2 regions of the Cellulomonas sp. KRMCY2 genome follow, and region 1 is predicted to be linked to the other one. Evidence: riboswitches for the same ligand, from Rfam matches in the RefSeq annotation. Region 1 holds a riboswitch; the other holds the start of a gene.
What was found. Region 1 has a riboswitch for cyclic di-GMP ahead of K415_RS0114245 (BldC family transcriptional regulator). Riboswitches for the same ligand answer to the same signal wherever they lie in the genome.
Positions count from the first base shown of each region.

Region 1 (15,672 bases):
CATCGCTGAGTTCTTGGGGACGCCGAGCTCGGCCGCGAGGGCCTGGAGCTCAGGCAGCCGGAGCGTCGACAGTGCGCCGCTCCGGGCTGTGCTGTCCGAGGCGCCCGCGGATGCCGCAGGGCTGCCTGTCGCAGCCTGGATGGTGTCTGACACGAAGGATCCTTCCCCCTCGTCGTCGGCCCGCTCACCTGAGGTGGGGCCGCGTGGAAGACGTCCGGGCCGTGCCCGGATCGTTGGTCAAGCCACAGTCAGGTCGTACGCGAAAGGGTCGACCTTGAGGTGGCTTGGTCCCCTCCGACCGTCGGGGATCCGCGCAACGATGACAGCGCGTTTTCCGCTCGGGGAACCGGGGAGATGACGCAAGGCTATCACTGCCGGTCCGCACCCGCTCACACCCGCCCGCTGCGAGCGTCAGAGCCGCTCTGCCAGCGCGCCGTCCGCTGCGATCCCCGGCATCAGGACCTGCCAGCCGGACTCGGTCATCCCGTCCGGGCCCGGCGCACCGAGCAGCTCGGCCCGCACCCGGGCTGCCGCGTCGCCGTCGCTCGCGCGTTCGAGGACGAGCACCGACGGCCCGGCCCCCGAGACCACCGCCGCCTGGCCCGCCGCGCGCAGCGCCCGGACCAGCTCGAGCGTGGTCGGCATCACGGCCGACCGGTACTCCTGGTGCAGCCGGTCGACGGTGGCGTCGAAGAGCAGCTCGGGCCGATGGCACAGGGCCTGCACGAGGAGCGCGGCACGCCCGGCGTTGAACGCGGCGTCGGCGTGCGGGACGGTCGCCGGCAGGACTCCGCGGGCGGTCTTGGTCGCGCACCGAACCGACGGGACGAGCACGACCGGCACGACGTCGGCGTGCACCGGCAGGGCCGTCGCATGCGGTCCGTCCGGGCTGGTCCACGCGATCGTCGCCCCACCGAGGATGGCCGGGGCGGCATTGTCCGGGTGGCCCTCGAACGCCGAGGCGATCCGGAACGCCGCCGTGTTGCTCAGCGCCTCGGGGTCACCGATGAGCATCCGCACCGCGAGGATCCCCGCGACGACGGCGGCCGCGGACGAACCCATCCCCCGGCCGTGCGGGATGGTGTTGTGGCAGATCAGGTGCAGACCCACCTGGGGCGCGCCGACGTCGTCGAGGGTCGCCCGGATGGCGCGGACGATCAGGTGGTCCTCGCCCGTCGGCAGCTCCGTCGCGCCCTCGCCGAACACCTCGACGGTCACGTCGGGGTTGCCCAGCGCCCTGACCTCCACGGTGTCGAAGTGGGCGAGGGCCAGACCGAGCGCGTCGAAGCCCGGGCCGAGGTTGGCGCTGGTCGCCGGGACCCGCACCCGGACGTGGTCGCTGCCGAGTCGCATCGTCGTGGCCGGCTCAGTCGAGCTCGAGCGCATCGGCGATGGACACGACGTCCGCCGGCACCCGGACCGGCTGGACCTCGGACCCGTCCGCCGTGCGCAGGGCCCACTGCGGGTCCTTCAGGCCGTGACCCGTGACCGTGATCGTGATGCGTGCGCCGGCGGGTACCCGACCCTCCCGCGCGAGCGCGAGCAGGCCGGCGACCCCGGCGGCCGACGCCGGCTCGACGAAGACGCCGACCTTGCCCGCCAGGATCCGGTGCGCGGCGAGGATCTGCTCGTCCGTCACGGCCTCGATCAGCCCACCGGACTCGTCACGCGCCGCGAGCGCCTGGGTCCAGGACGCCGGGTTGCCGATCCGGATGGCGGTGGCGATCGTCTCCGGCTCGGTGATCGGGTGGCCGACGACGATCGGCGCCGCGCCGGCCGCCTGGAAGCCCCACATCACCGGTGTCCTGGTGGCCGGCCCGTCGGCGGCGTACTCCGTGAAGCCCTTCCAGTACGCGGTGATGTTGCCGGCGTTCCCCACCGGGAGCACGTGGATGTCCGGGGCGTCGCCCAGCGCGTCGACGATCTCGAACGCGCCGGTCTTCTGCCCCTCGATCCGGTCGGGGTTGACCGAGTTGACGAGCTCGACCGGGTACGCCTCGGCGAGCTTGCGGGCCGCGACCAGGCAGTCGTCGAAGTTGCCGTCGACCTGCAGCAGACGAGCACCGTGCGCCACGGCCTGGCTCAGCTTGCCCATCGCGATCTTGCCGTCCGGCACCAGGACGGCGCAGGTCATGCCCGCGGCGGTGGCATAGGCGGCGGCCGACGCCGAGGTGTTGCCGGTCGAGGCGCACACCACGACGCGCGCACCACGCCCGGCGGCAGCGGAGATCGCCGTCGTCATCCCGCGGTCCTTGAAGGAGCCCGTCGGGTTCATCCCCTCGACCTTCAGGTACACCTGGGCGCCGGTCAGGTCCGACAGGTACGGCGCCGGCACCAGGGGCGTGCCACCCTCGCCGAGGGTCACCACGTGCGCGAGCACGTGTGCGGGCAGACGGTCGGCGTACTCGGCGATCACGCCACGCCACTGGTGGGCCACCTAGGCTCCTTCGACTCTCAGGACGGAGACCACCGCGGCCACGACAGGCAGCCCGGCGAGGTCGGCGACGGTTGCGGACAGTGCGGCGTCGCGTGCGGCGTGCGTCACGACGAGCAGATCGGCCTGGCCGCCGCCCGCGACGGTCGCCTGACCCTGACGGACGACCTCGATCGACACGTCGTGCCCGGCGAACACCTGGGCGACCTGGGCCAGGACACCCGACCGGTCCGCCACCCGCAGGTGGATCTGGTAGCGGGTCACCGCCTCGGCGATGCTGTGCACGGGAAGCTCGGCGTAGCTCGACTCGACCGGACCCTTGCCGCCGAGGACCCGGTGCCGGGCCACGGTCACCAGGTCACCGAGGATCGCGCTCGCCGTCGGCGCGCCGCCCGCACCGCGCCCGTAGAACATCAGCTCACCGGCGGCCTCAGCCTCGACGAACACCGCGTTGAACGCCCCCCGGACGCCCGCGAGCGGGTGGCCGAGCGGAACCAGCGCGGGGTGCACCCGCACGACGATCCCGCGGGTGTCCCGCTCGTCGTCGTGCCCGGGCGAGCCGACCCGTTCGGCGATCGCGAGCAGCTTGATCACGTGCCCCGTCTCGGCAGCCCACGCGACGTCGTCCGCCGTGATGCCGAGGATCCCTTCGCGGTGGACGTCGTCGACGCTCACCCGGGTGTGGAAGGCGAGCGAGGCGAGGATGGCGGCCTTGGCGGCGGCGTCGTAGCCCTCGACGTCGGCGGTGGGGTCCGCCTCGGCGTACCCGAGCTCCTGCGCCTGCTTGACGGCCTGCGCGAGCTCGAGCCCGACCGTCGCCATCTGGTCCAGCACGTAGTTGGTGGTGCCGTTGACGATGCCCAGGACCCGCGTCACCCGATCACCGGCGAGGGACTCGCGGACCGGCCGCACCAGGGGGATGGCACCGGCGACCGCCGCCTCGAAGTAGAGGTCGACCCCGGCAGCGTCGGCAGCGGCATAGAGCGTCGGCCCGTCCTGCCCGAGGAGCGCCTTGTTCGCGGTCACGACGGCCGCTCCCCCGGCGATGGCACGCAGCAGCAGCGAACGGGCCGGCTCGATGCCACCGAGCACCTCGACGACGACGTCGGCGCGGTCGACCAGCGACGCCGCGTCACTGGTGAGCAGCGCACGGTCGATCACCGGGTCCCGCTGCGCGTCGAGGTTGCGCACCGCGATGCCGACGAGCTCGAGCGGCGCACCGACGCGGGCGGCGAGATCCGTGGCCTGGCTGGTCATCAGTCGTGCGACCTCGGTACCGACGACGCCGCATCCGAGCAGGGCGACGCGCACTGCGCCGTCATGGGCTCCCACGGGTGGTCCGCCTCTCGTCGTCGTGCTCGTGCGGCACTGCTCAGGTCGTGCGTCTGCGTGCAGGACCCCAGGCCGCGCCCAGGATACGGGTGCGACCCCTCGGCCGGGACGGGTGTCCGCGGCGGACGTCCGGCGCACCCTCGGCGGCGGCGACCACGCCGTCCGGTCGGCGAGGTCGTCCACCTGGGCGGGTGGTCAGCCGACGTCGAGTGCGAGCAGGTCGTCCTCGGTCTCGCGCCGCACGATGACGCGCGTCCCACCGGCGCGGACGGCCACGACGGGCGGCCGCGGGACGTGGTTGTAGTTGGAGGCCATGGACCGACCGTAGGCACCCGTGACGGGGACCGCGAGCAGGTCACCGGCCGCGACGTCGGCCGGCAGGGCCACGTCGTGCACCAGGATGTCGCCGCTCTCGCAGTGCTTGCCGACGACCCGCGCCCGGACGGTGCCGGGACTGCCACGGCGCGAGACCACGGCGGCGGTGTAGTGCGCGCCATAGAGGGCCGGCCGCAGGTTGTCGCTCATCCCGCCGTCCACCGAGACGTACGTGCGGGTGAAGCTGCCGGTCCCGTCCGGACCGGCGGCGTCGACGGTGACCGGCTTGACGGTGCCGACCGTGTAGAGGGTCAGGGTCGTCGGCCCGACGATCGCGCGACCGGGCTCGACCGAGATCCTCGGCACCGGGGTGTGCAGGTCGGCGCACGCGTCCTGGACCACGCGTGCGACGTCCTTGGCGATCCGCGACGGGTCGAGCGGCACCTCACCCGGCAGGTAGGCGACGCCGTAACCGCCGCCGAGGTCGACCTCGGCGACGAGGTGCCCGGTCACTGCGGCCAGCTCGGCGCGCAGGTCCAGGATGGTGCGCGCTGCGACCTCGAACCCGGACGGGTCGAGGATCTGCGAACCGATGTGGGAGTGCACGCCGAGGAGCTCGAGCTCCGGGTGGTCCAGGACGGCCCGCAGCCCGGCGAGCGCCTGGCCGCCGGCGACGGACAGCCCGAACTTCTGGTCCTCGTGCGCGGTCGAGATGTACTCGTGCCCGCCGGCGTGCACACCCGTGGTCACCCGGACCATGACCGGCGCGCGGCGGAGCATCGCCTCCGGGTGCCTCGCGCGGTACCGCCGGACGGCCTCGGCGACCCGGGCGACCTCCGGCAGCGAGTCGATCACGACGCGCCCGACACCGGCTTCCAGCGCCCGGTCGATCTCGGCATCGGACTTGTTGTTCCCGTGCAGGCCGATGTCGGGGCCCGGGACCCCCGCGCGGAGCGCGACCGCGAGCTCGCCGCCGGTGGCCGTGTCGATGCGCAGGCCCTCCTCGACGGCCCACCGCGCGACAGCGGTGCACAGGAACGCCTTGCCGGCGTAGTAGACGTCGACCTCGGTGCCGATCGCGGCGAAGGCCTCGGTGAAGGCCGCCCGGAACGTCCGGGCGCGGGCCCGGAAGTCGTCCTCGTCCAGGACGTAGACCGGTGTGCCGTGCTCGGCCGCGACGGCGCGCAGGTCCACCCCGGCGACGCTCACCGCGCCGTCCGGACCGACGACTGTGCTCGCCGGCCAGACCTGAGGGTCGAGGCCGTCGGGACTCACATGCGCTCCGGCGCGCTCACGCCGAGCAGCTCGAGACCGTTCGCGAGCACCGTGCGGGTCGCGTCGTTGAGCCACAGCCGGGTCCGGTGCACGTCGGTGACCTCCTCGTCGCCGAACGGGCTGACCCGGCGCTGGTCGTACCACTTGTGGTAGGCCCCGGCAAGCTCCTCGAGGTACCTGGCGACCCGGTGCGGCTCCCTCAGCTCGGCCGCCTGCGCGATGACCCGGCCCAGCTCGCCGAGCTTGGCCAGCAGCGTCGACTCGCTGACGTGGTCCAGCAGCGACGGGTCGAAGCCGTCCTCGCGCCGGACCCCGAGCTCGAGGGCGTTGCGCCCGACGTTGACCGTCCGGGCGTGGGCGTACTGCACGTAGTAGACCGGGTTCTCGTTGGTGGCCCTGGCGAGCAGGTCGAGGTCCAGGTCGATGCTCTGGTCGGCCGACGAACGTGCGAGCGAGTACCGCGCGGCGTCGACGCCGACCGCGTCGACCAGGTCGTCGATCGTCACGATCGTGCCGGCGCGCTTGCTCATCTTCATCGGCACGCCGCCCTTGACCAGGTTGACCATCTGGCCGATGAGGATCTCCAGGTTGACCCAGGGCGTGTCACCGAAGGCCGCGCACATCGCCATCATCCGGCCGATGTACCCGTGGTGGTCGGCGCCGAGCATGATCACGACCCGGTTGAAGCCGCGCTCCCGCTTGTCCAGGTAGTAAGCCAGGTCGCCGGCGATGTAGGCGGCCTCGCCGTCGGACTTGACGATGACGCGGTCCTTGTCGTCGCCGAAGTCCGTCGTGCGCAGCCAGGTCGCGCCGTCGGCCTCGAAGATGTGCCCGAGCTCGCGCAGCCGTGCGACGGCCCGGTCGACGGCCCCCGACTCGTGCAGGGCGTCCTCGTGGAAGTACACGTCGAACTGGACCCGGAACGCGCTGAGCTTGGCCTTGATCTCGGCGAACATCAGGTCGACGCCGCGGACCCTGAAGACCTCCTGCGCCTGCGCGTCCGGCAGGGTCAGCGGATCGGGCTCGCCGGCGGTGGTCGCGTCGAGGATCACCTGGTCGGCGATCTCGGCGATGTACTGGCCGCCGTACCCGTCCTCCGGAGCGTCCTGGCCCTTGGCGCGGGCCAGGAGCGAGCGGGCGAACCGGTCGATCTGGGACCCGGCGTCGTTGAAGTAGTACTCGCGGGTCACCTGGGCGCCGGACGCCTCGAGCATCCTGGCGAGCGAGTCGCCGACGGCTGCCCAGCGCACCGAGCCGATGTGCAAGGGTCCGGTCGGGTTCGCCGAGACGAACTCGAGGTTGATCCGCTCGCCGGCCAGCACCTGCGTGCGGCCGTAGGTCGTGCCCGCCTCGACGATGGTGCGCGCGAGCTCACCGGCCGCAGCGGTCTCGAGGGTGATGTTGAGGAAGCCGGGGCCCGCGACGTCCGCCGTGGCGACGCCGGGGACCGCTGCGATCCGTGCCGCGAGGATCTCGGCCACCGCGCGGGGCGCCAGGCCGGCCTTCTTCGCGAGCTGCATCGCCACGTTCGTCGCCCAGTCGCCGTGCTCGCGTGAGCGTGGTCGATCGACTGTCACGACCGCCGGCAGATCACTCACCTGCAGGGGAAGAGCACCGTCGGCGACGGCCTGGGCCAGGACGGCGCTCAGCGCCAGGGACAACTCAGCAGGGGTCACCGCGCAAGCCTACCGAGCACGAGATGCGACTGAATCGGGTGAACTCGGACCTGGGGAGATGCGCCGAGGGTCCCCGGCGGTGTTGACTGCGTCTCACGCCTACACCCCGGAGATGGGATGACTCGCCGCACGAACCTGATCGACCTCGCCGTCGGACGTCTGCGCCAGCAGATCACGTCCGGCGCGTGGGCGGTGGGTACCCGCATCCCGGCCGAGCCGTCGTTGACCGAGCTCATCGGGGTCGGGCGCAACACCGTGCGTGAGGCGGTCCAGTCCCTCGTCCATGCCGGGATGCTCGAGCGGCGGCAGGGATCAGGCACCTACGTGATCTCCGACTCGGAGCTGGGCAACGCAATGGGCCGCCAGCTCGCCGGCGCCCACCAGCGCGACGTCCTGGAGGTGCGCCGCAGCCTCGAGGTCGAGGCCGCCCGGCTCGCGGCGATGCGCCGCACCGACGAGCAGATCGCCGAGCTCCGGGCCCTGCGCGACACCCGCTCCGCTGCGTACGCCAGCGGCGAGCTCGACCGCATGGTCGAGGCCGACCTCGTGCTCCACCGCACGATCGCCCAGGCGGCGCACAACCCGGTGCTCCTGGCCCTGTACGAGAACCTGCAGGATGCGATCAGCGAGAACATCCGGTTCAACTTCGAGCACCCGGTGCACGACGACGACTCGCACCACGCCCTGGTCGAGGCCGTCGCCGCCGGCGACGCCAAGGCGGCCGTCGAGGAGATCGACCGCTACCTGACCGATCTCATCGGGGACGTCATCTGAGGCGTGGCCCAGGACTGGTAATCTTCTGCAGCACCCCGCCCGCGTAGCTCAGGGGATAGAGCGTCCGCCTCCGGAGCGGAAGGCCGCAGGTTCGAATCCTGTCGCGGGCACCATGTGATGTCGCAGGGCATCGACATCGACGTGATGTCGCAGGGTTCGCTGCCCCGACCCGTCCGGAACCTCATCGGCAGGCCCAGGTTGACGGCTGGGATCCGTCTCGTCGCGCGCGGCGGACGGCCGTGCCGGTCAAGGCCCGTCAGCGTGAGCCGGTCACGTCATCCACCTCGAAGGTCACGGCGTGCGCGGCGAGGCCCATCTGGCCGGCGAGCGCCTCGGCGCTGTCCCGCGTGAAGGACCCGGACATCTCCACCCGTCCGTCCGCGATGACGGTGCCGACCGACGGCGCGGTGACGACCACGCCGTCAAGAACCATCGCGATCTGGTTCTGCGGTGGGACGAGTCCCTGCAGCCGGGTCGTTGCGTCGCGGAAGGCGTCCGTGCCTGCTGGGCCGAGCTGGAGCGTCACCACCCACTGGTTGGTCTGGTCACCGTTCGGCCCCTCCCGCAGCCCCGCGCTCGCGCTCTCGATCGCCGAACCAGGGATCTCCACGGGACCGAGGACGTACTTCGCCGAGCCGTCGCCGTCGCAGGAGACGAGCGCCTCGCTGTCCGTACCGCCGGCGGGCAGGCGGTTCGCGGGGTCCGTGCAGTCCAGCGCGTCGTACGACGCGAGGACGCTTCCCGTGACGTAGTACGCGGCGTCACTGGGCGAGTCCGGGCCCGCCTTCGGCTCCACCTCGACGGTTTCGGCTCCTGGCTCGGCCGGCTCAGGGGACCCCAGTGCCAGCACCGGCCGGAAGGCGAGCTGCACCGGTCTGCTCACCATGTCGATCGTCGCCTGGTCGGGCTCCTTCGGCAGACTCACGACGATCGTGCCGTCGCTCGTCTCCACGACCTGCGCGTCGGTCACGCCCGCGACGCCCAGCCGCTGTCGGACCACCGCCGCCGCCTGGGCGAGTGTCTCGCCCGTGACCTGCGTCCCGTCCCCGGCGACCGGCCGCAACGTCACTCCGGGGCCGCGCTGCTCGGCCCCCTGCGTCGTCCCGGGTCCGGTCGACGGGTCGGACCGGTCCTGCTTGGCCGTCTGGACGTTCGCCGTGGCGATCGAGAACCCGATCGCGGCCACCACCGCGACCCCGAGCACGAGCACCGGGACGACGATCGCGGGACGCAGTCCCCGGCTGCGGGGCGTGGCTCCCGGCGGCAGCGGCGAAGGCGGAGCCACGCGCGGCTCCGACGGTTCGGGCAGACGGGACCCGCACGACGCGCAGGAGCGGGCGTCCGGCTCGGCATGCGCGCCACACGATGGGCAACGAGGCATCAGATGTGCGTCCCTTCCGTGCGCCGGCGTACCTGTGCGAGTCCGTGCGCCGACGCACCTGCGCGAGCGCGCAGCGGCTCCGTCGTCGGACGCATCCCGAACGTAGCGGTTGCGCGGACATGACGAGGGCCCCACCCGTCGAGTCGGGTGGGGCCCTCGTCAAGCCTGTCAGTCCTCGCTGGCCCGGGGCTGCGGGACGCCGGTCAGCAGGCCGCGGACCTCGGCCTCGCTGTAGCGGCGGTGGCCACCGAGCGTCCGGATGGCCGAGAGCTTGCCGGCCTTGGCCCACCGCGTCACGGTCTTCGGGTCGACGCGGAACATGCTCGCGACCTCGGAAGGAGTGAGAAGAGCGCCGGGGGCGGCGGTGCGGTTTGCGGACTGCGCGGTCTGTGAGGACATGATGTGCGCTCCTGTCGTTCGGTGTGCCCGGCCGACCCATGGGGTCCCGTTGGCTCTGCGTCCCCACCTCGCGGTGGGTTTGCCCTTGTCGCTGACACGGACAGGGTCACACAATCCGGACATCCACGCAAAGCCAGGACGGCGTTTCCCGGGTTTTTCACCCGTTCGCGCGTGATTCGGGGTCGATTGTGGTGCCCTCGACCCATCGGAGAGGTTCGAGCACACCACGTCCGCCGGGCTAGGTTGCGGGGATGAGTCGATCCGCCGAGCTGGACCAGGTACCGGACGGGTTCGACCGACGGGCGCCGCTCGACCCGCTCGCGCTGCTCGATCACCTCGACCGGCTCGACGCCGGTGCGCTGCGTCGGCGGGGCAGCCTGAAGTGGACGGCCTTCCCGACCGAGATCGCCGCGTGGGTGGCCGAGTCGGACTTCGGCACGGCGCCGGCCGTCACCGCTGCGCTGCACGCCGCGACCGAGGCCGGCGCGTTCGGCTACCTCCCCCCGGCCCTGCGCGCCGAGCTGGCCGACGCCTGCGCGCGATGGCACAGCGAGCGGTACGGGTGGGACGTGCCACCACGGTGGGTCAAGCCGGTCGCCGACGTGCTCGAGGCGTTGCGCATCACGATCGAGCACTTCTCCCGACCGGGTTCGCCCGTGATCGTGCCCACACCGGCCTACATGCCGTTCGTCACCGCTCCGCAGGAGTGGGGCCGCGAGGTCATCGAGGTGCCGCTGGTACCGGACGGCCGGCGGACGACTCTCGACCTGGACGCCCTGGCCGATGCGATCCGTGCCGGCGGGCACCTCGTCCTCCTCACGAACCCGCACAACCCGACCGGTCGGGTCTACCCGCGCAGCGAGCTCACCGCGCTGGCCGAGGTCGTCGACCGGCACGGTGCGCGGGTCTTCTCCGACGAGATCCACGCGCCGCTGGTCTACCCGGGCGCGCGGCACATCCCCTACGCCTCGATCTCACCAGCTGCCGCCGCCCACACCGTGACCGCGACCTCAGCGTCGAAGGCGTGGAACATCCCCGGGCTCAAGTGCGCGCAGATCCTGCTGAGCAACGACGCGGACGAGGCGAGATGGGCGTCGTTCGACATGCTCGCGACGCATGGCGCCTCGACGCTCGGCGTGGTCGCCAACACAGCGGCGTACCGCGACGGCCGGCCCTGGCTCGGCGCGCTCGTCGAGCACCTCGACGGCAACCGTGCCGCGCTGGCCGACGTCCTGGCCGAGCGGGCACCACAGATCGGTCACGTCCCGCCGGAGGGCACCTACCTGGCCTGGCTCGACCTGCGGGCGGCACTGGCGGCGTCGCCCGACGCGCCGCACGACCACCTCGCGCGATGGATCGGCGAACGCACCGGGGTGGCGCTGACCGACGGCGCGGCCTGCGGTCGGGCCGGGCGGGGCTTCGTCCGGTTCAACCTCGCGATGCCCCGCCCGCTGGTGGTCGAGGCCGGACGGCGGATCGCCGCCTGCCTCGACCCTTCAGCCTGACCTCCGGTCGCGACGGCCTGGTCAGGTCGTCGGCTGCTCACCCAGCGCCGGTGCCGGCGTGCCGGCCGAGCCGATCACGGTCCGGGACGGCGCGTGCTGGATCTCGATCCGCCGCGGCTTGGCCTCCTCGGCGACCGGGATCGTCAAGGTCAGGACGCCATCGGCGTAGCTGGCCTCGATCACGTCGAGAGCGAGGCCTCGGCCCAGCGTCAGCTGCCGGACGTAGGTGCCGGACGGCCGCTCGCGCGCCAGCCACTGGACGTCCGCGTCGGTGTGTGCCGTCCGCTCCGCCCTGATCGTCAGGGTGCGGTCCTCCACGTTGACGTCGACGCTGCCCGGGTCCGCGCCCGGCAGGTCGATGTGCAGCACGTAGTGGTCGCCGGACCGGTACAGGTCCATCGGCATCCCGGGCAGAGCCGGTGTCGCTGCCTGCCGGACGGACCCGAGGATCTCGTCCATCCAGCGCGCGGTGTCGGCGAACGGGTCGTAACGGGTAGCCACGCAGATCACCTCCCACAAGGTGCCCCGGACCCTCCGGGGCACGGCGTCAGCCCGGGCGGAGGGACTGCCTCCGCACCAGGCGGCTACACTCCTTTCTTAGCACTCTGCTACCGAGAGTGCCAGCCCCCGACGGTGTCCAGAGCCCAGCCGGGAGCACAGCCACCGCGATTCGTGGCACCGCCACCCAAGGACCTTTGGCACGCGATCCGGACACGTCAGCCACCTACCGTCGTAGGTGGGTCAAGGGCGATCCCCTCCATCACCGACCATGACCGGGAGATCCCCGTGAGCGCACGAACCGTCCGTACGAAGACCCCCGAGACCGCGACCGTCGCCGAGCGGGTGACCCCGGCAACGCCGTCCTCAGCGATCGACGCACTGGTCGCCGGCGCGACGAAGGCGCTGGCCGCCTACGCGTCCTTCACCCAGGAGGACGTCGACCACATCGTCAAGAAGGCGTCCGTCGCGGCGCTGAACCAGCACGGTCAGCTCGCCAAGCTCGCGGTCGCCGAGACCCACCGCGGCGTGTTCGAGGACAAGGCCGTCAAGAACATCTTCGCGTGCGAGCACGTGACGAACTCGATGCGCGACCTCAAGACCGTCGGCATCATCGCCCGGGACGACCTGCACGGCATCATCGAGATCGCCGAGCCGGTCGGCGTGATCTGTGGCGTGACGCCGGTGACCAACCCGACGTCGACAGCGATCTTCAAGTCCTTGATCGCCCTCAAGACCCGCAACCCGATCATCTTCGCGTTCCACCCCTCGGCCCAGCAGAGCTCGGTGGCCGCAGCGAAGATCGTCCGCGACGCAGCCATCGCAGCGGGCGCCCCCGAGCACTGCATCCAGTGGGTCGGTGCGCCGTCGATCGGTGCGACCAACGAGCTGATGAACCACCCCGGCGTCGCGCTGATCCTGGCGACCGGCGGCAACGCGATGGTCAAGGCCGCGTACTCCTGCGGCAAGCCCGCCCTCGGCGTCGGTGCGGGGAACGTCCCGGCCTACATCGAGAAGACCGCGAAGCTCAAGCGCGCGGTCAACGACGTGACGCTCTCGAAGGCCTTCGACAACGGCATGGTCTGCGCGTCCGAGCAGGCCGTGATCCTCGACACCGAGATCTACGACGCGGCGATGGCCGAGTTCGACCGCCTGCACGCCTACCGCTGCAGCCCGACCGAGAAGGCCCAGCTCGAGGAGTTCATCTTCGGCGTCACGGCCGAGTCCGCGAACTGCGCCGGTGCCAAGCTGAACGCCTCGGTTGTCGGGCAGAGCCCGCAGTGGATCGCCGAGCACGCGGGCTTCTCCGTCCCCGCCGACACGTCGATCATCCTCGCCGAGGTCTCCAAGGTCGGACCGGCCGAGCCGCTGACCCGCGAGAAGCTCGCACCCGTGCTCGCCGTCCTGCGGGCCGAGTCTCGCGAGCACGGCATCAAGCTCGCCGAGCAGATGGTCGAGTTCGACGGCATGGGGCACAGCGCAGCGATCCACTCCGAGGACGCAGAGCTGGTCGAGGAGTTCGGCGGTCGCGTCAAGGCGATCCGGGTGATCTGGAACTCGCCGGCCTCCCTCGGTGGCATCGGCAACATCTACAACGCGTTCATCCCCTCGCTGACCCTGGGCTGCGGCTCGTACGGTGCGAACTCGGTCTCGAACAACGTCTCGGCGGTCAACCTCGTGAACATCAAGCGGATCGGCCGGCGGAACAACAACCTGCAGTGGTTCAAGGTTCCGGCGAAGACGTACTTCGAGCCGAACGCGATCCGCTACCTCGAGGACATGGCCGGGATCAACCGGGTCACGATCGTCACCGACGCGACCATGACCAAGCTGGGCTTCGTCGACAAGATCCTCGACGTGCTGTCCCGCCGCCCCAACAAGATCGCCCTGCAGATCATCGACTCGGTCGAGCCGGAGCCGTCCATCGCCACCGTCGACCGTGGCGCGGAGCTCATGCGGGAGTTCAACCCGGACACGATCATCGCCCTGGGTGGTGGCTCCCCGATGGACGCCGCCAAGGTGATGTGGCTGCGCTACGAGCACCCGGAGATCGTCTTCGCCGACATGCGCGAGAAGTTCTTCGACGTGCGCAAGCGGGCGTTCAAGTTCCCGGTCCTCGGTGAGAAGGCGCAGCTCGTCTGCATCCCGACCACCTCGGGCACCGGTGCCGAGGTCACGCCGTTCGCGGTCATCACGGACCAGAAGACCGGCGTGAAGTACCCGCTCGCGGACTACGCCCTGACCCCGACCGTCGCGATCATCGACCCGGCGCTGACCGGCAAGATGCCCGCCTCGCTCGCAGCCGACTCAGGCTTCGACGCGCTGACCCACGCCACCGAGGCCTACGTCTCGGTCTACGCCAACGACTTCACCGACGGGATGGCTCTCCAGGCCATCCGGCTGATCTTCCAGAACCTGGAGGAGTCGGTGAAGGGCGGCGAGGCCGCCGTCGACGCCCGCGAGAAGATGCACAACGCGGGCACGATCGCCGGCATGGCGTTCGGCAACGCGTTCCTGGGGATCGTGCACGCGATGGCGCACACCATCGGCTCGGCCTTCCACCTGGTGCACGGCCGGACCAACGCCACGCTCCTGCCGCACGTGATCCGCTACAACGGCACCGTGCCGACGAAGCTCACCAGCTGGCCCAAGTACGAGCACTACGTCGCTCCCGAGCGCTTCGCCGAGATCGCCAAGATGCTCGGCCTGCCGTGCTCGACGCCCGAGGAGGGCGTGGAGTCCTACGCCCTCGCCGTCGAGAAGCTGCGGGACGCCGTCGGGATCCCGCAGTCGTTCGCAGCCCAGGGTGTCTCCGAGCAGGCCTTCATCGGCAAGCTCGACGACCTCGCGATGCGTTCGTACGAGGACCAGTGCGCGCCGGCCAACCCCCGGATGCCGATGCTCGACGACATGAAGGACCTCATGACCGCGGCGTACTACGGGACGTCGCTGGAGGACGTGCGCTACCGGCGCACGGCGGCAGGTGTGGCGGAGCAGTCCGCCCAGGAGACTGACTCCGCGTCCTGACGCACCGGGTGTGCCCGCTCGGTCGCGCGAGCGGGCACATCTGCGTCCGGGCCGCGCGGCCGCCCTGCGCAGGAGACGAGCAGCCGACGAAGCAGGAGACACTGTGACTCCCCCACGATCTCCGAGGAGCGTCATGCGACCCCGACCTACCGCCACCACACCTGCCCGTGCCGTCCTGGCCGCTGCGACCATCTGGCTCCTGGCCGGGTGCGGCCTGGCCGACGACGTCCCGGACGTCGACCTCAGCCGCCTGACCCAGGAGGTCCAGGAGGGCGTCGACCAGGCGCGTGGCACGCTCGAGGACGCCGAGACCACGATCGATGACGCCACGGGGCTCAGTGCCGAGGCACGGGCGGCCGTCGAGCAGGCCGTTGCGACCGCGTCGGGTGCGCTGGACGAGGCGCGCGCGGCCGTCGAGGCGAGCGCGCAGACGGCTGGGCCCGACGCCGACGCAGCGGTGGCCGACGCGCGCGCATCCCTCGACCAGGCCCGGACCGGGTTGGCCGACGCCGCTGCCGGTACCGAGGGAGCCGTCAAGAGCGCTCTCGAGGCCCTTGCCGACCAGATCGACCGGCTCGCCGGCGAGCTCGACGCGGTCGGCTGAGTGCCGGGTCGGCGTGCCTGGGTCGTTCGGCGGGCGCCGGCGTCCGCACGGACGATAGCGTGTCGGCCGTGAGTTCTCCCCTGACGTCATCGACGACCCCTGCCCCGCTGTCCGGGCACCAGATCAACCTGCGGCTCGACGACCAGGAGCTGACGGTCACCGACGTCGGCGCCAAGGTGCGGCGGTACGCCGTCGGCGGTCGGGACGTGTTCACGCCGTTCGGCGAGGAGGAGACGGCGCCGGCCGGCCACGGTGCCGTGCTGGCCCCCTGGCCCAACCGGATCACCGACGGCCGGTACACCGTCGACGGCGTCGAGCACCAGCTGGACATCAGCGAGCCTGCGCTCGGCACGGCGCTGCACGGACTGGCCATGTGGCAGCGCTGGAGCGTCGTCGACCCCGGTCCGACCGACGCCGCGCACGCCGCCGACCAGGCGGTCAGCCTCGAGCTG
Region 1 covers NZ_JAGF01000001.1:3,013,479-3,029,150, reverse strand. The annotation lists partial or broken gene rho (transcription termination factor Rho) at 1-153, opposite strand, end outside; gene thrB (homoserine kinase) at 412-1,353, opposite strand; gene thrC (threonine synthase) at 1,367-2,437, opposite strand; gene K415_RS0114275 (homoserine dehydrogenase) at 2,438-3,766, opposite strand; gene lysA (diaminopimelate decarboxylase) at 3,962-5,356, opposite strand; gene argS (arginine--tRNA ligase) at 5,353-7,032, opposite strand; gene K415_RS0114260 (FadR/GntR family transcriptional regulator) at 7,150-7,806, shown strand; tRNA gene K415_RS0114255 (tRNA-Arg) at 7,844-7,919, shown strand; gene K415_RS0114250 (hypothetical protein) at 8,063-9,091, opposite strand; partial or broken gene K415_RS25170 (zinc ribbon domain-containing protein) at 9,119-9,187, opposite strand; gene K415_RS0114245 (BldC family transcriptional regulator) at 9,356-9,586, opposite strand; cyclic di-GMP riboswitch class I at 9,604-9,680, opposite strand; gene K415_RS0114240 (MalY/PatB family protein) at 9,838-11,091, shown strand; gene K415_RS0114235 (Hsp20/alpha crystallin family protein) at 11,113-11,592, opposite strand; gene adhE (bifunctional acetaldehyde-CoA/alcohol dehydrogenase) at 11,878-14,616, shown strand; gene K415_RS0114225 (hypothetical protein) at 14,750-15,220, shown strand; gene K415_RS0114220 (aldose 1-epimerase family protein) at 15,289-15,672, shown strand, end outside.

Region 2 (15,672 bases), 680 kb from region 1:
TCCCCGAGGGACGTCCCGACGAAGGAGTCCCCGTGACGCTGCTCGAGGCACACCCGGCCACCCCCACGATCCACCGGCTGGCCGAGGGTCCGGTCTGGGATGCCGCACGTGGCCGCGTGCTGTGGGTGGACATCGATGCGGGCACCGTCGTCGAGGGGCTCCTGCACGGCAACGAGATCGAGACCGTCCGTGCGATGACTGTCGACACCACCGTCGGTGCCGTCGTGCCGTCCCCGGACGGGCGCCTGCTCGTCGCCGGCCGTGATCGGCTCCTCGTCGTCGAGGTCGACGGACACCTGACGCCGGGTCCGGCCGTGCTCCCGTCCGGCTCGGCCGGACGCCTCAACGACGGCGCGTGCGACCCGGCCGGACGGTTCGTCGTCGGCAGCGTCACCGTCGGTGGCGCCACCGGCCACGAGGTCCTCACCCGGCTCGAGGACGACGGTTCCCTCACGGTCCTCGACGACGACCTCTGGCTGTCCAACGGCCTCGCCTGGTCGGCCGACCCGGTCGTGATGTACTCGGTCGACACCCTGCCGGCGATCGTCTGGCGGCGGGACTACGACGTGGCCTCCCGGACCGCCGGGACCCGGCGTGAGCACCTGCGGATCACCGGCGGGGGCCTTCCCGACGGGCTCTGCCTCGACACCGACGGCAACCTCTGGGTGGCACTGTGGGGTGCCGGCCAGGTGCGCTGCTACTCCCCCGGCGGCGAGGTGCTGCACGTCGTCGAGGTCGCTGCACCGCACACGTCCTCGGTGGCCTTCGTCGGGCCGGAGCTCGACCGGCTCCTGATCACGACCGCCTCGGCCGAGCTCGACCCGGCCGGGCTCTCGGAGCACCCCGGCTCCGGTCGGCTGTACACGGCCCCGGTCGGCGCGCTGCTCGGCGTCCACGGCCAGCCGACCACACCGTGGAACGGGCGTGGCATCCCACCGTCGCCCGCGCGACCTGCGTCGCCCGCTGCGACGTCCGAGCCCCGAGAGAGCTGAGCCATGCGCGCCTTCGTCGTCACCGCCCCAGGGGAAGCCGGCGTCCAGGAGGTCCCGGACCCCGTCGCCCAGCCCGGACAGGTCGTGGTGGACATCGAGCGGGTGGGCGTCTGCGGCACGGACGTCGAGTTCTTCACCGGCCAGATGACGTACCTGCACACCGGTCACGCGGCGTATCCGATCCGCCTCGGGCACGAGTGGTGCGGGACGGTGTCCGCCCTCGGCGACGGCGTCGACGCCCGGTGGCTCGGACAACGGGTCACCGGCGACACGATGCTCGGGTGCGGGCACTGCCGGCGCTGCGCCGCCGGTCGGCAGCACGTCTGCGAGGCACGCTTCGAGCTGGGCATCCGGGGCGGGTTCGCCGGTGCGCTCGCCGGGCAGATGGCGTTCCCTGCCGGTGCCCTGCACGCCCTGCCGGACGCGGTCGACGACGTCGCGGGAGCGCTTGTCGAACCTGGTGGGAACGCCCTGCGCGCGGTGTGGGGCGCCGACCTCACAGCGGGCGACCGCATCCTCGTCATCGGGCCCGGCACGATCGGGCTGCTCGTGGCGGAGTTCGCCCGGGCGGCCGGGGCCGAGGTCCACCTGCTCGGCCGCTCTGCACGATCCCGCGGCTTCGCCAGGTCGCTGGGCTTCTCCGGTGTCTGGACGATGGCCGAGCTGCCCGGCGGCCCGTGGGACGCGGTCATCGACGCATCGAACGCGGCCGGCATGCCCGCCCTGGCCGTCGACCTCGTGGAACCCGGCCGACGCGTCGTCCTGGTCGGGCTGGCGACCGTACCCACACCGGTGGACTCCCGAGAGCTGCTGCTCAAGGACGTCACCGCGGTCGGGATCCTGAGCGCCTCACCAGGCCTTGCCGCCACTGTCGAGGGCTTCGCCTCCGGTGCCGTCGACCCCCGGCCGCTCGTCGCGGCCACCATCGGCCTGGACGCGGTGGCGGCCGTTCTCGCCGGCCAGCGCCCCGCCGGGTCCGGTGACGGCCCGAAGCTGCACGTCGACCCCAGGCTCTGATCGTCGCCAGGACCCGAGGAGACGGCAGGTTCGTCGCAGCCGTGGGATGATGCTCCGACGTACCACCGCCCACCTGCATACCCACCCGTGCCGGCGTGCCCACTCGAGAATCGGACGCGCCATCACCTCGTCATCCGCAGGAACAGCCGCAACCCTCGATCCAGCCCTGGTCGCCACGGCTGAGCCGACGGTGCGCGACCACGTACCGACCCCAGCCGGCAGCCGGCTCGTCGCGCGCGAGGACGTCGTCCTGGTCGGTGGCCGCTACGCGCTGGTCAACCTGACGCTCACGCCCGCCGACGCGGTCGTCGAGGACCTGCTCTTCATCCGTCGGCTGCTCGACGCGGCCGGGATCGAGCACCTGCTGGTCCGCGGGACGGGCGAACGCCCTGTGCTGGCCGTCTCCTGGGCGGACCGCAAGGCCCTGCGGCGCGCCCTTCGCGACGGCTGCGCGGGCGAGCCGTTCTACGCCCGGGGCATCGGGTCCGACCGGGACCCGATGGTCCTGGTCGCCGAGGGTGGCCTGGCCGGCCTGATCGCCCGGCGTGTGCTCCGGGTGCACCGACCGCGGATCGAGCCCAGCGGCGGCCTGTTCTACGGCGGCTCGACGGCGGTCCAGATCGAGCTCTGGTCCTACGGTGCACGCAAGGTCACGCTGCCGAACGGCAACGCGCTGACCCGGCACGTCATCGACCCGAGCGAGCTCGTGCGCACCGAGATCCAGCGGTTCGGGGCGACGTGGACGACCATCGACGGCATGTTCGACCCGCAGGCCGCCGATGTCTCGTTCGACATCGACATCGTCTTCTCCTGGGTCGACGGGTCCAGCGGCGAGTGGCAGAAGGCCCGCGCGGCGCGGATGCAGAGCTACGTGGTCGGCGAGGGTGACGACTCCGTCGCGCGGTTCCGTCAGGTCGACGAGCTGCGGTACGCCCTGCGGTCGGTGCACATGTTCGCTCCGTGGGTCCGCCGGATCTTCGTGGCGACCGACTCGCCTCGGCCCGCCTGGCTGGCCGAGCACCCGGGGGTCACCTTCGTCCGGAGCGAGGAGTTCTTCGCCGACCCGAGCGTGCTGCCGACCCACAACTCGCACGCCGTCGAGGCGCAGCTGCACCACATCGACGGCCTGGCAGAGCACTTCCTGTACTCCAACGACGACATGTTCTTCGGCCGGCCCGTCCGGCCGGACATGTTCTTCTCGCCCGGCGGGGTCTCGCAGTTCATCGAGTCACCCACCCGGATCGGGCTCGGCAGCAACGACGCCGCACGCAGCGGGTTCGAGAACGGCGCGCGCGTCAACCGGAAGCTGCTGCTCGGCCGGTTCGGCCGGATGACCGTCCGGCACCTCGACCATGCGCCCACTCCGCTGCGGCGCAGCGTGCTGGCCCAGCTGGAGGCGGAGTTTCCCGAGGACTTCGCCCGGACGGCTGCGAGCCGCTTCCGCGCCAGCACGGACATCTCCGTCACCAACTCGCTCTACCACTACTACGCGCTGATGAGCGGCCAGGCCGTCGTGCAGCGCGGCGCGCGGACCAAGTACGTGGACACGACGTCGCGCGCGGGTCTCGCGGACATGACGGCACTGCTCGCGTCCCGGTCGAGGGACTTCTTCTGCCTCAATGACGGCAGCGAGCCCGAGCTCGACGCGGAGCCCAGGGCGCGTGCGGTGACCGAGTTCATGTCGCGGTACTTCCCCATCGTCGCGCCGTGGGAGCGCGAGCCGGACCAGGGTCAGGACTCCCCCACGGCGGGTTGAGGGTCGACCCGCGCGGCCGCGACTCCACGGGCGCTGTATGCATCGAGCGTCTCCGTCATTGCGCGCGAGCACGAAGCACCCAAGGCCGACCAAGGCTTTGTATACAATGACCTTGCCGCGGCGTACTGTCGGGACGGTGCGGGCAAGCGAGCGGGTCTACTCATCCCTCAAGGACGACATCCTCGCGTGGCGGCTGACCCCGGGAACCGAGCTCAGCGAGGTCGACCAGGCCATGCGTCTGGGTGTGTCGCGGACCCCGCTGCGCGAGGCGCTGGCCAGGCTCTCCGCGGAGGGGCTCGCCACACCGGGCCGAGGGCGGACGCTGGTCGTCTCCGACCTGTCGCCCGGCGATCTGCGCCACCTCTACGAGCTCCGTGAGGCCCTCGAGACCCAGGCCGCCCGACTCGCCGCCCGCCGCCGCTCCGCCGAGGTCTTCGCCCGGCTCCGCACGCGGTTCGCCGACGCGACGGCCCTGCTCGACGGGACCGACCCGGAGCGCACCCGCTACTACGAGCTGGTCGCCGACCTGGACCGGGCCGTCGACGACGCGATGGCCAGTCCCTACCTGCACCGCTCGCTGGCCACTGTGCGGACCCACGCGGCGCGGGCCCGCCGCCTGTCCAGGGACAACCCGGCGCGCCTCGAGCAGGCGGCCCACGAGCACCTGCTGATCGTCCAGGCGATCCTCGACGGGGACGAGACCCTCGCCGCGCAGGCCACCGCCGTCCACCTGCGGATGAGTCTGGCGACGATCCTCGCGTCGCTCGCCGCCGCACCCACCGAGGGTGCTCCCGAGCCGCCCAGTGCAGGAGTGCCGTCGTGAGCCGAACCCACACCGTCCGGGTCCACGCCAGCGCCGAGGGTCTGCCCCGCCACGCCCAGCTCGCCTGGGCGCTTGCGGAGGTCGCCGCCGACCCCGTCGACGTCACGCCCGAGGCCGCCGACATGGTCGTCAACCGGGTCATCGACAACGCGGCCGTCGCCACGGCCTCCGTGCTGCGCGGCCCGGTCGCGGCCGCGCGCGACCAAGCCCTCGCGCACCCCTACGCACCCGGTTCGACCGTCTTCGGGACACCCACCGAGCGCCGGGTCAGCCCCGAGTGGGCGGCCTGGGCGAACGGCGTCGCGGTCCGGGAGCTGGACTACCACGACACCTTCCTCGCCGCGGAGTACTCGCACCCGGCCGACAACATCCCCCCCGTGCTCGCCGTCGCGCAGCACCTCGGTCGTCGGCGCGGTCTGTCCGGGCACGACGTCGTGCGCGCGATCGCGACCGGCTACGAGATCCAGGTCGACCTGGTCCGGGCGATCAGCCTGCACCGGCACAAGATCGACCACGTCGCGCACCTCGGCCCCTCCGCGGCTGCGGCGCTGGGCACCCTGCTGGGGCTCGACGTCGAGACGACGTTCCAGGCGATCGGTCAGGCGTTGCACACCACGACCGCGACCCGCCAGTCGCGCAAGGGTCAGATCTCGACCTGGAAGGCCTACGCACCCGCGTTCGCCGGCAAGGCCGCGATCGAGGCCGTCGACCGGGCGATGCGCGGCCAGACCTCGCCGGAGCCGGTCTACGAGGGCGAGGACGGCGTGATCGCGTGGCTCCTGGACGGGCCCGAGGCGCGGTACGACGTGATCCTGCCCGGACCGGGTGAGCCCCGGCTGGCGATCCTCGACACGTACACCAAGGAGCACTCGGCCGAGTACCAGGCCCAGGCGCTCATCGACCTGGCCCGTCGGCTCGGTGCCGAGCACCCCGTGCTGCGCGAGCCCGGAACCGTCCGCAGCATCGTCATCCACACGAGCCACCACACACACACGGTCATCGGCTCGGGCGCGCACGACCCGCAGAAGTACGACCCGCACGCGTCCCGCGAGACTCTCGACCACTCGATCCCGTACATCTTCACGGTCGCCCTGCAGGACGGTCGGTGGCACCACAAGGACTCCTACGAGCCGCAGCGTGCGACCCGGCCGGACACGGTGGCCCTGTGGCGCACGGTCACGACGGCGCAGGACGCCGGCTGGACGCGCCGCTACCACTCGACGGATCCTGCCGAGCAGGCGTTCGGCGGGCGGGTGGAGATCACCCTGACCGACGGTCGACAGATCGTCGACGAGATCGCTGTCGCCGACGCGCACCCGCTCGGCGCCCGACCCTTCGCGCGCGCACAGTACCTGGCCAAGTTCCGTGACCTGGCCGAGGATGTGCTGGACCCGGCCGAGATCGATCGGTTCCTCGATCTGGCGCAACGCCTGCCCGACCTGACCGCCGCCGAGCTCGGCGGGTTGACCGTCGTGGTACCCGACGGCCTCCTTGCCTCCGTGCCGAGCAGGGAAGGGATCTTCTGATGCTGCACTCGACGACGACCGCCGCGGACAAGCGCCTCGCGCTCCGCGCCGCGCTGGCGACCGGTGAGCTGCTGCGCTTCCCCGGCGCGTTCAACCCGCTCTCGGCCCGCCTGATCCAGGACAAGGGGATGGAGGGCGTCTACATCTCCGGCGCGGTGATCTCGGCCGACCTCGGCCTGCCGGACGTCGGTCTGACGTCCGTGACCGAGGTGGCCGGCCGCAGCCAGCAGATCGCGCGGATGACGGACCTGCCCGCGCTCGTCGACGCGGACACCGGCTTCGGTGAGCCGATGAACGTCGCGCGGACCGTCCAGCTGCTCGAGGACGCCGGCGTGGCCGGCCTGCACATCGAGGACCAGGTCAACCCCAAGCGGTGCGGGCACCTGGACGGCAAGCTCGTGGTCGACGCCACGACCGCGGCGAAGCGGATCCGCGCAGCGGTGGACGCGCGGCGTGACCCGAACTTCCTGATCATGGCCCGGACGGACATCCGGGCGCTGGAGGGCCTCCCGGCGATGATCGACCGAGCCCGGCTCCTGGTCGATGCCGGTGCCGACGCGATCTTCCCCGAGGCCATGGTCGACCTCGCCGAGTTCGAGGCCGTGCGGCGGGCCGTCGACGTCCCGGTGCTGGCCAACATGACCGAGTTCGGCAAGTCGGACCTCCTGACCACGCGCCAGCTCGCCGACGTCGGGATCAACATCGTGATCTTCCCCGTCTCGTTGCTCCGCCTGGCGATGGGCGCCGCAGAACGCGGGCTCGACGCGATCGCCGAGCACGGGACGCTCGAGCCGCTGCTGGACCAGATGCAGCACCGTTCACGGCTCTACGAGCTCCTCGACTACGAGGGGTACACGCGCTTCGACACCTCCGTCTTCGGGTTCACGGTGCCCACCGACCGTCATCCCGACGAGGGATGACCGAAGCCTGACCGACCCGCTGACCGACCCGCTGACCGCAAAGGAGCGATCATGACCGAGATCCGCAAGGGGCTGGCCGGCGTCGTCGTCGACGAGACCTCGGTCTCCCGGGTGAACCCCGAGAGCAACTCGCTGCTCTACCGCGGGTATCCCGTGCAGGAGCTCGCCGCCGCCTGCTCCTTCGAGCAGGTCGCCTGGCTGCTCTGGCACGGCGAGCTGCCCAGCACCGCCGAGCTGGCCGAGCTGCAGGCGGCCGAGCGGCAGCACCGCACGCTCGAGGCACCGGTGCGGGCGGCCATCGACTCGTCGCCGACCAGTGCCCACCCGATGGACGTGGTGCGCACCGCGGTGAGCGTCATGGGCGCCCACGACCCGACGTCCGACGACGCCTCCCCGGGCGCCACCCTGGACAAGGCCGTGCGCCTCTTCGCGCAGCTGCCGGCCGTCGTGGCCTACGACCAGCGCAGGCGCCGCGGGCAGGACCTCGTGCCGCCGCGCCACGACCTGGACCACGCGCAGAACTTCCTGCACATGACCTTCGGCGCCACCCCGCCGCCGGTCGTCGCGGACGCGTTCCGGGTCTCGATGGTCCTGTATGCCGAGCACTCGTTCAACGCCTCGACCTTCACCGCCCGCGTGATCACCTCGACGCTGTCGGACCTGTACTCCGCTGTCGTCGGTGCGGTCGGTGCGCTCAAGGGCCCGTTGCACGGCGGGGCGAACGAGGCAGTGATGCACATGTTCGACCAGATCGGCGATGCGGGTCACGCCGAGGCATGGCTCGACGACGCCTTGGCCGCCAAGCGCAAGATCATGGGGTTCGGGCACCGGGTGTACCGCAGCGGGGACTCCCGCGTGCCGACGATGAAGGCGGCCCTCGACACCCTGGTCGCCGAGTACGACCGCCCCGACCTGGCGGCCCTCTACGACACGCTCGAGCGGGCCATGCGCGACCGCAAGGGCATCCTGCCGAACCTCGACTACCCCTCCGGCCCCGCCTACCGGCTGATGGGCTTCGACACCGCGACCTTCACCCCGCTGTTCGCCGCGAGCCGTGTCGTCGGCTGGACCGCGCACATCATGGAGCAGCGGGCCGCCAACGCCCTGATCCGGCCGCTGAGCTCCTACGTCGGGTCGCCGGAGCGGCACCTCGACGCCCACTGAGCGGCCGGGCAGCCGAACACCGGCCCGGGACCCGAGAGCGGCCCAGGCGCGGTGCGACCGCGTGCTACTGGGCCGTCCACCCGCCGTCGACGGGGAGCACCGTGCCGGTCACGAGGCCCGCGGCCGGGGACGCGAGGTACAGGACCGCGGCAGCGACGTCGGCAGTGGTGCCGAACCGCCCGACCGGGATGCGGGCCAGCACGTCGTCCGCGAAGTCCGGCTCGTCGAGACGTTCGGCGGTGCCCGGCGTCCGGATGAACGTCGGCGCGACCGCGTTGACCGTGACGCCGCGGGGTGCCCATTCCAGGGCGAGCACCTTCGTGAGCATGTTCACGCCGCCCTTGCTCGCGGAGTAGACGGCATGCCGCCGGATGCCGACGAGGCCGGCCTGGGAGCTGAGGTTGACGATCCGCCCGTAGCCACGCTCGATCATGGGCCGGGCAGCGGCCTGGCTCATGAAGAACAGACCCTTGAGGTTGACGTCCATGAGCTCGTCCCAGTCGGCCTCCGTGACGTCGAGCGCATCGTGGTTCGCGCCGAGGCCCGCGTTGTTGACCAGGATGTCGAGGCGGCCCTCCCGCGCGAGCACGTCGTGGACGGCGCGACGGACGGACGCGACGTCGGTCACGTCCGTCTCGACCCCGAAGGCGCGGCCGCCGGAGCCCCGCACCTCGTCCAGCAGAAGATCGAGGTCCTGGCGGGATCGCGCGGCGGCGCCGACCACGGCGCCGGCCGACGCCAGCGCGAGGACGAGGTCGTGGCCGATACCCCGTGAGGCACCGGTGACGATCGCGACGTGTCCTGCGAGATCGAAGTCCGGGGTCATCATCCCCCGAGCGTACGGGCAGGGCTCAGACCGGCACCCGGTCGCCGATCTCGGTCCACCGCCACGAGGTCCTGCGGGCGTCGATCGTCGATCCGACGGTCGCGTGGTCACCGATCGGGACGACCGAGTGCGTGATCGTGTCGTCGTACACGTGCACGAGGTTGAACGCCTGCGCACCGTCGCGCCCTCGGGTGCCGCCGTACGGGGTCTGCAGGTCCTGCGTGTAGCAGGTCGCCGACGCCACCGAGACGGGGATCCCGGCGAAGGTCGCCGAGGTCGAGTGGTGCAGGTGGCCGGCCAGGATCCCCCTGACGTCCGACCCTCGCAGCACGCCCGCCAGCGCCGCCTGGTCCCGCAGCTCGACGAGGATCGCGAGGTCCTGCACGCACGGCACCGGCGGATGGTGCATGGCGAGCAGCGTGCCCTCCGGGGCGGGGTGCTCGAGCACGGCCGCCAGCCAGCGCAGCTGGTCCGGGGCGAGGGCGCCGTGGTGCGCGCCAGGCACGGTCGTGTCGAGCACGACGATCCGCAGGCCGCCCAGCATGACGACGTCGTCGTACGGCGCGGTCGACCCGGGCTCACCCAAGAGCTCGGTCCGCAGCACCGCGCGGTCGTCGTGGTTACCCATGACCCAGATGGCCCGCGCGCCCAGCCGTGCGGCTGTCGGCTCGACCACCTCCCGCAGGCTCCGGTAGGCGGCCGGGTCGGCGGCATCGGCGAGGTCGCCGGTGAACAGCAGCGCCTCAGGTCGGGCACCCGAGGCCTCGAGCCGCTCGAGGAGCGCTGCCAGATGGGCCCTGCTGTCCGCCACGCCGTGCAGCAGCGGCGCCTGCGGCGTGACGAAGTGGGTGTCGCTCAGGTGCACGAGAAGATGGAGTGGGCGTGGGTGCTCAGCGGAGCGCACGGTCATGGGCCTAGGAGATCGTTCGTCGGCCACGGGTACGTGGCTCGGTGGTGAACGAGGCGCGGGAACCCGATGAACGATCCGGCGGTCGTCCCACCGTCGGCCGCCGCCGGGTCGTGGCGGGGCGGGGCGTGGCTACGATCGGCCAATGAACCGGCTGGCACGGCGGGTCCAGCGGACCTATCTGGTGCTGATCCTCGGGAACACCCTTGCCGCGTCGTTCATCTGGGGCATCAACACCCTGTTCCTGCTCGACGCCGGCCTCACCAACCTCGAGGCCTTCGCGGCGAACGCGTTCTTCACGGCTGGCATGGTCGTCTTCGAGATCCCGACGGGTGTGGTCGCCGACGCGTGGGGGCGCAGGACCTCCTACCTGCTCGGCACCGTCGTCCTGGCCGCGTCGACGTTCCTCTACTACCTGCTCTGGCAGACCCACGCGCCGTTCTGGCAGTGGGCCGCCGTCTCGGTCCTGCTCGGGCTCGGGTTCACCTTCTTCTCCGGCGCCGTCGAGGCGTGGCTCGTCGACGCTCTTGCGTTCGCGGAGTTCGAGGACAGCCTCGAGGCGGTCTTCGGACGTGCGCAGGTCGTCGGAGGTGCGGCGATGCTCGCCGGTTCCGTCGCCGGCGGGTACATCGCACAGGTCACCTCGTTGGGGGTGCCCTACCTGATCCGGGTGGCGACCCTGGGCCTGATGTTCGTCGTGGCAGCCGTGTTCATGAAGGACCTGGGCCACGTCCGCGAGGCAGAGCAGACACCTGTGCAGGCGATCCGGACCATCGTCGTCACCTCCCTCGACCACGGGCTGCGGAACCCGCCGGTCCGCTGGCTCATGCTCGCCGCCCCGTTCACCTCCGGGGTGGGGTTCTACGCCTTCTACGCGATGCAGCCCTTCCTGCTCGAGCTGTACGGCAACACGGGGGCGTACGGCATCGCCGGCCTCGCGGCAGCGATCATCGCCTGCTCCCAGATGCTCGGTGGGCTCCTCGCTCCCCGGATCCGGCGGATGGTGCGCCGCAGGACCTCTGCACTGATCGTCGCCGTGGTCCTGGCGACGCTCCTGCTCGCGCTGCTGGGCATCACCCACAGCTTCGTGCTCGCCCTGCTGCTGCTCGTGCTGTGGGGCATGTCCCAGGCCGCGGCCCTACCGGTGCGCCAGGCCTACCTGAACGACCTCATCCCGTCGAGGCAGCGAGCGACGGTCCTCTCCTTCGACTCCCTGATGGGCAGCAGCGGCGGAGTCGTCGTCCAGCCGGTCCTGGGCCGGGCTGCCGATGCCTGGGGCTACGGGCCGTCGTACCTCGTCGGGGCGGTGATCCAGCTCGTGGCGGTGCCGTTCCTGTACCGCAGCAGGCGGGAGCACGACGATGCGGATCTCAGCGTGCGGCCCTGAGCCACCCCGCCGTACCGGTCCGACCGTTCAGCCCCGCACGAGGCCCGGCGCGAACACCTGGATCCGGCCCTTGCCGTTGGCCTTCGCCGAGTACATGGCCACGTCCGCCCGGTGGATCAGCTGTTCGAGGTCGGACTCGCTGGTCGCGGTCGCGACACCCACGCTGGCTCCGACGCGCGCCACGCCGCCGTCCAGGTGCACCGGGGCCGCGACGGCGTCGACGACGCGCTGGGCGATCACCGAGGCGGGCGCACTCCCGGTGCGGTGGAGCAGGATGGCGAACTCGTCCCCACCGATGCGCGCGCACAGGTCCCCCGGGCGCGTGGCCCGACGCAGGCGTCCCGCGACCTCGCGGAGCAGCTCATCACCTGCGCCATGGCCGAACAGGTCATTGACGTCCTTGAAGTCGTCGAGGTCGACGAACAGGACCGTGGTGTCCTGCGCGGAGGTGTCCTCGAGGGTGGTGGCGAGAGCGGCGTTGAAGGACATCCGGTTGGCCAGCCCGGTGAGGTTGTCCAGGGTCGCCCGCAAGGTCAGCTCCTGGTGCACGTCGCTGCTGCGCAGTGCCAGTGCCACCTGGTTCGCCAGGCTGTCGATCGCGGCCAGCGCCTCGTCGGGCACCGTTCCGGGGTAGCCGAGGAACAGCCCCTCGTTCCCCGGTCGGTTGCGCGCGTCGGTCATCGGTACGCAGGCCCAGGCGCAGGGCGTGCCGACCGCCGCGTCCAGCTCCGCGTGTCCACGGACTGCGACGTGCCCCTCCTCGCAGCCACCGATCGCCACGATGTCCGCGGGAAGCGTCGCGGGGACGCCGCTGAACCCACCGCGCGCTCCGTCCACGCGCAGCGCACCACCGGCCCTGGTCACCTTGACCACTCGTAGTCCCGGCAGGACCGCGCAGATCTGGGCGGTCGCCAGCCAGGCGATCCGACGGATCTCGTCCGCATCGGTCACACCCAGCAGCCGGTGCCCCACCGAGACGTGCACGGCGTCGAGCTGGGCCATCCGCTCCCTCGCCCGCAGGCTGCCCGCGAGCTGCCGGCCCACGACGAGCGTCAGGAGCATGGTCGGGATCACGCTGACCACCGGGACCAGATCTGCCGCCACGGAGTGGCCGGGAACGTACTGCCACAGGGGCACCGCAGCGATCAGCCCTGCGGCGTAGACCGCCCACCGCAGGACGGCTCGGAGAGCGGAACCGTACAGCGAGCGGAACCACAGCGCAGCGAAGACCAGACCGAAGACGGCAGCCGGCTCAGGGCCGGCCAGCGCGAAGACCGTCATCGCGACGGCGTCCACCACGTCCATGGCCGGTGGGGCGCAACGCCGCAGGTATCCCGTGACCCAGGACAGCCCGAGGGTCACCGCTGCGGCCACCGCAGCGACCACCGTCACGCCGTCCGCTGCCACGAGCGTCCCGGGCAGGGCGAGCACGACTGTCACGAGTGCCAGCACGGCGAACAGCCAGCGCGTGGCCTCGAGGGCCCCAGCCGGCCGGCGGGCCCGCGTCCGCATGCGGCCGAGCAGCCCGGACAGTCGCCCCGACGCTCGTCGCGCGGCGCCGAGGGCGTCGCGCACCTGGATCCCGATCAACGGCGGTCCCTCTCGTTCGGCGGCCCGGCTGACCTCATGGGTCCCGTGGCTTGGCGTCCCCTCCTCGCGGCGGGTTTGCCCTTTCGTCGGTACATCCGCTCATCGGCACGACGCGGGGTCGCCTGAAGGCTGTGCGACGCGAGGCACCGTGGAGGCGGCATCATGTTCGCACGCTTCGTCCCTACCGCGGGGGGGCGGCAGGTGTGGAATGTGGTCGTGGCGATCCATGACAACGTGCTGTCCCACCGGTCGGCGGAGCACGCCGTGCCCCCGAGCCAGGCCGGGGAGGAACCATGACCGTTCTCGTCGCGTACGCCAGTCGGTACGGTGCCACAGCCGGCATCGCCGAGCGCATCGCCGAGACCCTGACCGCATCCGGGCACCCCGCCGAGGCATGCCACGTGTCGGATGCGAAGGACGTCGCCGACCACGAGGCCGTCGTCGTGGGCAGCGCTGTGTACTTCGGCTCCTGGATGAAGGACGCCACCGCTTTCGTCGAGCGCAACAGTCGGACCCTGGCCGACCGCCCGGTGTGGATGTTCAGCAGCGGCCCACTGCCGGGCGCGGTCCTGCCCGAGGAGACCGACAACGACCCGCAGCCCAAGGGCCTGGCAGGGGTGCAGGAGGCGATCGGCGCCAAGGAGCACCGCATCTTCGACGGCGCGCTCGACCCACGCGCGCTGAACCTGCGCCACCGACTCGTCCGCGCCCTTCCGGCGGGCCGGCCGCTGCTCCCCGAGGTGGACGGCCGCGACTGGCCCGCGATCGACGCCTTCGCACGGTCGATCGGGGCCGCGCTCGGCACGTGACCCTCTCCACGGGAGCCATCAGAGCTCTCGTCGGGGGCCGCTGCTCGGGCTGCACCGGCCGCCGCCCACGTTCGTCGGTCGATGACCGACGGGCCCACCGAGTGAGCACCGCGGACATCACTACGGACTGATATCATCCGGAGATGGTGTCAATCGATGACGGCAACCCACCGAGCACGGACGCCGTCGTGCGGGTGCTGGCCGAGCCACTACGGGCCCGGATCGTCGAGCTGCTGGCCGACGAGCAGCTGTGCACGTGCCATCTGGTGGAGCTGACCGGCGCCCGCCAGACGAACGTGTCCAACCACCTGCGGGTGCTGCGCGACGCCGGGCTGGTCGAGCCCGAGCCCGCAGGTCGCTACACGTACTACCGGCTGCGGCCCGATGCGCTGGACTCCGTCAGCGCACGGTTCGCCGCCCTCGCCGATCGTGCCCGCGCCGCCGGGCAGACCAGGAGAAGCTGCACATGAGCACCCACCCGGACTCCGCCGTCACGAGGGCCGACACCACCGCGGTGGTCGCCCGGCTGTCCGCGACAGACCGGCTCCTGCCGGTGCTGATCGGCACCGCCATGGTCGTGGGCCTGCTGCTCGGTCGGCTCGTGCCCGGCCTGGACGACGCCCTCGACGCGGTCAAGGTCGGGCAGACCTCCCTGCCGATCGCACTCGGGCTGCTGCTGATGATGTACCCCGTCCTGGCGAAGGTCCGGTACCGCGAGATCGGCCTGGTCACCGCCGACAAGCGCATGATCGCCGCGAGCCTGCTGCTGAACTGGGTGATCGGTCCGGCGGTCATGTTCGCCCTGGCCTGGCTGCTGCTGGCCGACCAGCCCGCCTACCGCACCGGCGTCATCCTGGTCGGCCTGGCGCGCTGCATCGCGATGGTCCTGATCTGGAACGACCTGGCGTGCGGGGACCGGGAGATGGCCGCGGTGCTGGTCGCCCTGAACGCCGTCTTCCAGGTGCTGACCTATGCCGCGCTCGGCTACTTCTACCTCAAGGTTCTGCCCGGATGGCTCGGCCTGGCGACCGCGGACCTCGACGTCTCGATGTGGGACATCGCCACGACCGTGCTGGTCTTCCTCGGCATCCCGCTGGTCGCCGGCTTCCTGACCCGCACCCTCGGCGAACGCCTGCGCGGCCAGGAGTGGTACGAGACGACGCTGCTGCCGAGGATCAGCCCGATCGCCCTCTACGGGCTGCTGTTCACGGTCGTCGTTCTGTTCGCCCTCCAGGGCAGGACCATCACCGACGAGCCCCTCAACGTCGTGCGCATCGCCCTCCCCCTGCTCGCCTACTTCGCCATCATGTGGTTCGGCGCCTTCGGCATCGCCCGCTGGCTCAAGCTGAGCTACCCCCGCACCACGGCACTGGCCTTCTCGGCGGCCAGCAACGACTTCGAGCTGGCCATCGCCGTGGCGATCGGCGTGTTCGGCGTGACGAGCGGCCAGGCGCTCGCGGGCGTCGTCGGCCCACTGATCGAGGTCCCCGTCCTCGTCGCTCTCGTCTACCTGGCCCTGTGGCTGCGCGGGCGCCTGACCTGGCCGACGGCCGCCGCCCGATAGCGACTGCCTGACATCGACGAGACGAGCACCCCTGTGAACGAAGAGCTGGCCACCGGCGCTGCGGTTGCCGCCCTGGTCCTCCTGACCCTGCTCGCGTTGTTCCAGCTCGCGCTGGCCCTGGGCGCCCCGCTGGGTCGCGTCGCCTGGGGAGGCCGGCACCGGGTCCTCCCCGGGCGTCTTCGCGTGGGCAGCGCGGTCTCGATCCTGCTGTACGCGCTCTTCGGCACCGTGCTCGCCGACCGCGTCGGACTCGTCGACGTCCTGCCGGACGCGGTGTCCGAGGTGGGGACGTGGGTCCTGGCCGGCTACTTCCTGCTGGGTGTCGTGATGAACGCGGTCTCGCGCAGCGTGCCCGAACGACTGACGATGGCTCCCGTCGCCGCCCTGCTCT
Region 2 covers NZ_JAGF01000001.1:3,697,897-3,713,568, forward strand. The annotation lists gene K415_RS0117420 (IclR family transcriptional regulator) at 1-36, shown strand, start outside; gene K415_RS0117425 (SMP-30/gluconolactonase/LRE family protein) at 33-992, shown strand; gene K415_RS0117430 (zinc-binding dehydrogenase) at 996-2,009, shown strand; gene K415_RS0117435 (stealth family protein) at 2,200-3,765, shown strand; gene K415_RS0117440 (GntR family transcriptional regulator) at 3,902-4,588, shown strand; gene K415_RS0117445 (MmgE/PrpD family protein) at 4,585-6,114, shown strand; gene prpB (methylisocitrate lyase) at 6,114-7,034, shown strand; gene K415_RS0117455 (bifunctional 2-methylcitrate synthase/citrate synthase) at 7,086-8,198, shown strand; gene K415_RS0117460 (SDR family NAD(P)-dependent oxidoreductase) at 8,263-9,027, opposite strand; gene K415_RS0117465 (metallophosphoesterase) at 9,050-9,934, opposite strand; gene K415_RS0117470 (MFS transporter) at 10,077-11,318, shown strand; gene K415_RS23020 (GGDEF domain-containing protein) at 11,346-12,908, opposite strand; cyclic di-GMP riboswitch class I at 12,924-12,998, opposite strand; gene K415_RS0117485 (flavodoxin domain-containing protein) at 13,202-13,717, shown strand; gene K415_RS0117490 (helix-turn-helix transcriptional regulator) at 13,861-14,187, shown strand; gene arsB (ACR3 family arsenite efflux transporter) at 14,184-15,281, shown strand; gene K415_RS0117500 (hypothetical protein) at 15,315-15,672, shown strand, end outside.
Region 2: it holds a riboswitch for cyclic di-GMP, as region 1 does, so the genes downstream of both, K415_RS23020 (GGDEF domain-containing protein) here and K415_RS0114245 (BldC family transcriptional regulator) in region 1, are expected to answer to the same signal.